2 regions of the Sodalis sp. RH20 genome follow, and region 1 is predicted to be linked to the other one. Evidence: predicted binding sites of a transcription regulator. Region 1 holds the regulator's gene; the other holds the start of a gene.
What was found. Region 1 encodes PurR, which represses purine synthesis genes. Its sites were predicted from a motif close to CANGCAAACGTTTGCNTG; they were not measured.
Positions count from the first base shown of each region.

Region 2: guaB (IMP dehydrogenase) is a predicted target of PurR. The motif match lies at 1,561-1,578, and genes of this name have one in related genera.

Region 1 covers NZ_CP178733.1:1,928,351-1,931,517, reverse strand. Annotated here, with positions in the region: gene ACL2XM_RS08980 (NlpC/P60 family protein) at 1-581, shown strand, start outside; gene ACL2XM_RS08975 (YnhF family membrane protein) at 645-734, opposite strand; gene purR (HTH-type transcriptional repressor PurR) at 972-1,988, shown strand; gene cfa (cyclopropane fatty acyl phospholipid synthase) at 2,434-3,167, shown strand, end outside.
Region 2 covers NZ_CP178733.1:319,260-322,426, forward strand. Annotated here, with positions in the region: gene xseA (exodeoxyribonuclease VII large subunit) at 24-1,469, opposite strand; gene guaB (IMP dehydrogenase) at 1,631-3,094, shown strand.

The sequences.
Region 1 (3,167 bases):
CTCTTGCCAAGGCATCAAAAACCACGGCGACGAAAAAAATAGCCTCCTTCACTCCGCCGAAAAAAGGCTATAAAAAAGGTTACGGCCGGCACCGGATGATAAAAGATCAGGCGGCGGTAGAACTGCTGGCCAACGATCAGCCGATAAAGATGAGCGAGAGCCATAAGAAACGCTACCAGACCGCCAAGCTTACCGCCATGAATAAACTCCTCTCCCAAATGGGCAAGCCTTACCGTTGGGGCGGCATGTCGCCTAATACCGGCTTTGACTGCAGCGGCCTGATTTATTATGCCTACAAGGATGTGGTACGCATCCATATGCCGCGCACCGCCAACGAAATGTACCACCTGCGCGACGCAGCGCCGGTTAAGAAAGACGAGCTGGAAAGCGGCGACCTGGTCTTTTTCCATATTTCCAATCGCGGCGCGGCGGATCACGTCGGCGTCTATCTTGGCAATGGTCGCTTTATCCAGTCGCCCCGCACCGGCAGCGATATCCGTATCAGCTATCTGAGTGAGGATTATTGGCAGGATCATTACGTGGGCGCCCGCCGGGTGGTCACGCCGAAAAATATCCGCTGAAGGCGCGCCGGAAAAAAAAGAGGAGCCAAGGCTCCTCTTTTTTATATCTGAACCGAGAGGGTGTCAGTTCATGACGGCGGTAAAGCTGAAGACAATAATCACCAGCAGCGAGAACACCGTGGTCAGTAACGACATTTTTAAATCGCTGTCCATTCTATCTCCTTAACGTAAACCAGGGCGCCGGCCTTATCCACCGGCCCGCAGAGCAGTTATCGTCAGTTTGCCATAACAGCGATGAAAAAGCTTGCTCCCAACCTGTAGCCGCCACATTTAACACTTTCACTTTGGCGCGGGATGAACGAAAATTAACGGTTAATTCCACAGCGTCGGAAAGTGCTTGCGCCTTCGACAGACATTATTCCAGCCAGGGCGTACGGGAGTATCAAAGGCATGGCAACCATTAAAGATGTGGCAAAACGCGCTAATGTATCGACAACCACCGTTTCGCATGTGATCAATAAAACCCGTTTTGTTGCGCAAGACACTCAAATTGCCGTGCTGGACGCCATTAAACAACTGCATTATTCACCCAGCGCCGTGGCGCGCAGCCTGAAGGTCAATCGCACCAAGTCCATCGGCCTGCTCGCCAGCACCAGCGAGGCGCCCTATTTCGCCGAAATTATCGAGGCGATTGAGCACCATTGCTTTGCTCGCGGTTATACCCTGATATTGTGCAATTCGCACAATGATCTCGAAAAACAGCGCGCCTATCTGGCGATGCTGGCGCAAAAGCGCGTCGACGGCCTGCTGGTGATGTGCGCCGAGTATCCCGAAACGCTGCTGGATATGCTTGAGGAATATCAGCATATCCCCATGGTGGTCATGGATTGGGGTGAGGCCCGCCGTGATTTTACCGACACCATTATCGATAACGCCTTTGCCGGCGGTTATATGGCGACGCAATATTTGCTTAAACGCGGCCATCGCGCCATCGGCGCCATTCCCGGACAGCTGGCGCGCAACACCGGCGGCGGCCGCCACCGCGGCTATCTGCATGCCATGGCGGAGGCCGGCATCCCGTTAAACGACCGCTGGATTGTGCAAGGCAATTTCGAGCCTGAATCCGGCTACCTGGCGATGAAACAAATCCTGGCGCAAACGCCGCGTCCCACCGCGGTCTTCTGCGGCGGCGACATTATGGCCATGGGCGCACTGTGCGCCATTAATGAAATGGGCCTGAGCGTACCTGAGGATATTTCTATCATCGGCTACGACAACGTGCGCAATTCGTGCTTTTTCAGCCCGGCGCTGACCACCATCCATCAGCCTAAAGAGGATTTGGGCGAGGCGGCGCTTACCATGCTGCTCGATAGGATTACCAGCAAACGCGAGAACGCCAAAACCATCGAAGTCCATCCGTCGCTGATTGAACGCCGTTCGGTCGCAGACGGTCCCTTCCCCGCTTAAGGCCACGCGCCAGGCCCGGGCAACCGGCTGGCGCCTCCAGGGTCTGTTGCTATGTAAAGCGCCGTCCGCCTCGGACACAAGATTTTTCATATAATGATCTCTGTGCAAAGAGTTATTGTTTCAGCGAGAAATCATTAAGTTATAATGGGAAATACATTAGCGCGTTAGCTATTGTCTAAATTAAAATGCAGGCTTATACTCAATATCGTTAACAATTATAACGAGTTGTCTAATAAATTTGTATAAAAGTATGTCGTGTTTTCCAACATGACATCACCCTTTTATAAAGCGCCCGGCTAAGTCGCAGTCTAAGGTTTACTTTATATTCCTCTGTTGATGGTGATACTTCAGACACCACGGATAACCGTGGATTCTTATAAAGCCCGCAGGCATGGTGAGTGCTTTTCCTGACGGGGCACTGCAGAAGAAAGGTGATGGAGAAGCTATGAGTTCCTCGTGCGTTGAAGACCTGAGCTTTCATGATAATGATTGGTACCGTATCGTCCATGAATTGCTCTCTGAAGCCGGTATTGAACTCAATGGTTCAAGACCATTTGATATCCGAATCAAGAATCCGGGATTTTTTAAGCGCGTATTGCAGGATGGATCTTTGGGATTGGGCGAGAGTTACATGGATGGCTGGTGGGAGTGTGAGCGGCTGGACATTTTTTTCCAGCGTGTTCTCAGGGCGGGTCTGGAGAATAAACTTCCGCATCATTTAAAAGATACCTTACGCATTGCCGCCGCCCGGCTGATGAACCTCCAGTCGCGCAAGCGGGCCTGGATCGTGGGCAAAGAACATTACGATTTGGGTAACGATCTGTTTGAAAAGATGCTCGATCCCTATATGCAATATTCCTGCGGCTACTGGAAACAGGCGACCACCCTCGAGGAAGCCCAGCAGGATAAGCTGAAGATGATTTGCGAAAAACTGCAGCTGCGACCCGGCCTGACGCTGCTGGACGTGGGCTGCGGCTGGGGCGGGCTTGCCGCCTACGCGGCCAGGAATTATGGCGTATCGGTACAGGGCGTCACTATCTCTGCCGAGCAGCAAAAGCTGGCGCAAACGCGCTGCGAGGGACTGGATGTCACCATTTTGCTGCAGGACTATCGCGATCTGGATATGCAATTTGACCGTATTGTTTCAGTCGGCATGTTCGAACACGTAGGCCCCAAGAA
Region 2 (3,167 bases), 1.6 Mb from region 1:
CGTCCGGGGGCCGGCCCCGGGCGTTAATTGGCGTCCTTGGCGCGCCGCGCGGGTTTCGCCGCGGCGGGCGTGACGCTCAGCACCTGGCTTTCCACCCGCCCGTCTTCCAGACGTGTTGACAGGATATCCCCCGCCTTCACCTGCCGGGCCCGTTTGACCAGCGCCCCCTTGGCATCGGTGGTAACGCTGAACCCGCGCGCCAGCGTTTTCAGCGGACTGACCGCTTCCAGCTGGGAGCACAGCATGCCGAAGGTCCGCTGCTCCCCGCTTAACTGCCGGGTGATGCCCTGCGCCAGCCGGTAGCGCAGCGCCTGTATTTGTCCCTGCTGGTTCAAGCGGCCGCCGATCGCCTGCCGTAGCCGGTAGCCTAAAGACTGTAAGCGCTGCTGCGCGTGATTAATGCGCGGCAGCGGCGCCCGCTGGCCCAGGCGCTGGAGCAAACGCTCCTGGCGTAAGCGCGCCTGGCGCAGCTGCCCCTGCAGGCTGTCGTCCAGCCGGCGGCGCAGTTTTATCAGCGCCGTTTGCTGGCGCGCCAGGCGCAGGTGCGGATGCTGTTGCTGCAGGCGGTGCTGCATCCGGGTCAGGACCTGCTGGCGCTGCGCCATAAAATAGTCCATCGCCATTTCCAGGCGCTGCTGCTGGGATTGTAATTGCCGCGCCAGCTCCAGCTGGTTGCGGCTGACCAGCTCCGCCGCCGCCGAAGGGGTAGGGGCGCGCAGGTCGGCGACAAAATCGGCGATGGTGACATCGGTTTCATGGCCGACCGCGCTCACCACCGGCAGGCGGCTGGCAAAAATCGCCCGCGCCACCCGCTCATCGTTAAAGCCCCAGAGATCTTCAAGCGAACCGCCGCCGCGGCCCACGATCAGCACGTCGCACTCGCCGCGCCGGTTGGCGGCCTCGATGGCGCGCACGATCTGCGCCGGCGCGTCCTGGCCCTGCACCTGGGTGGGATAAATCACCACCGGCAACGAGGGATCCCGGCGCCGCAGAATATTGAGGATATCATGCAGCGCCGCGCCGCTGGCGGAGGTGATCACGCCGACCCGGCGGGCCGGGCTGGGCAAAGGCTGCTTATGGATGCTGTCAAAAAGACCTTCGGCGGACAGGCGCTGCTTAAGCTGCTCGAATTGCTGTTGCAGCAGGCCGTCGCCGGCGGGCTGCATGCTTTCGGTTACCAACTGGTATTCGCCGCGCGGTTCGTACAGCGTCAGCGCCGCCCGCACCAGCACCTGCTGGCCGTTGCGCGGCAGGAAGGTTACCCGCCGGTTGCTGTTGCGAAACATCGCGCAACGCACTTGGGCGCGATCGTCCTTCAGCGTAAAATACCAGTGGCCGGAGGCGGGCTGCGAGAAGTTGGAGATTTCGCCGGTCAGCCAGACCTGGCCCATTTCGCCTTCCAGCAGTTCGCGCACCGTCTGGTTAAGACGGGAGACGGTAAAAATCAAAGCGGTGGGCGGTGAAGACATGTGAGCCAGATCAACTTCTATAAATAAGGGTTAATCGATTGATGTTACTTATCGCTCAGCGCAGATCAAGCATTTTTTTTAAAAAGTGCTGGAGGCAACCGGTTACGTTCTGTATAATGCCACGGCAATATTTTATACATTCATCCTGGTGAGATATTGCTATGTTACGTATCGCAAAAGAAGCTCTAACGTTCGACGATCTCCTCCTGTTACCTGCACATTCCACGGTGTTACCCAACACGGCCGAACTCGGCACGCAACTGACTAAAAAAATACGCCTGAATATTCCGCTGCTCTCCGCCGCCATGGATACCGTGACTGAAGCGCCCCTGGCTATCGCCCTGGCCCAGGAAGGCGGCATTGGTTTTATCCATAAAAATATGTCCATCGAACGCCAGGCCGAAGAAGTCAGCCGGGTGAAAAAACACGAAAGCGGCGTGGTCACCGATCCCAAGACCGTTACTCCCGCCACCACCTTATCCCAGGTAAAGGAACTGACCGCCCGTAACGGTTTTGCCGGCTACCCGGTGGTCACCGACGACAACGAGCTGGTGGGCATTATCACCGGCCGCGACGTGCGTTTTGTCACCGACCTGTCCCAGCCGGTTACCGCGGTCATGACGCCGAAAGAGCGCCTGGTCACGGTAAAAGAAGGCGAGGCGCGCGAAGTCGTGCTGCAGAAAATGCATGAAAAGCGCGTGGAAAAAGCGCTGGTGGTGGATGCGCATTTCCATCTGCTCGGCATGATTACCGTCAAGGATTTCCAGAAAGCGGAGCGCAAGCCCAACGCCTGCAAGGACGAGCACGGCCGCCTGCGGGTAGGCGCGGCGGTAGGCGCCGGCGCCGGTAACGAAGAGCGTATCGACGCGCTGGTCGCCGCCGGCGTCGACGTATTGCTGATCGATTCCTCCCACGGCCATTCCGAGGGCGTATTGGAACGTATCCGCGCCACCCGCGCCAAATATCCCGACCTGCAGATTATCGGCGGCAATATCGCCACCGGCGCCGGCGCCATCGCGCTGGTCGAGGCGGGCGTCAGCGCGGTTAAAGTGGGCATCGGTCCCGGCTCCATCTGCACCACCCGTATCGTCACCGGCGTGGGTGTGCCGCAAATCACCGCCATTTCCGATGCGGTGGAAGCGCTGGAAGGCACCGGCATCCCGGTTATCGCCGACGGCGGTATCCGTTTCTCCGGCGATATCGCCAAGGCCATCGCCGCCGGCGCCTCCTGCGTCATGGTCGGGTCGCTCCTGGCCGGCACCGAGGAATCCCCCGGTGAAATCGAGCTCTACCAGGGCCGTTCGTTTAAATCCTATCGCGGTATGGGGTCGCTCGGCGCCATGTCCAAGGGCTCCTCCGATCGCTATTTCCAGACCGACAACGCCGCCGACAAGCTGGTGCCGGAAGGTATCGAAGGCCGGGTGGCGTATAAAGGCCGCCTGAAGGAAATCGTCCACCAGCAAATGGGCGGGCTGCGCTCCTGTATGGGCCTGACCGGCTGTGCTACTATCGACGAGCTGCGCACCAAGGCTGAATTTGTGCGTATCAGCGGCGCGGGTATTCAGGAAAGCCACGTCCATGACGTCGCCATCACCAAAGAATCCCCGAATTACCGCATGGGCTAAGCGCTGCGCGCGGCGCGGCGTTGACCCGCGTCGGCGGCCCGCAGTCAATTACGCTTCGGATGGCCGAGGAATG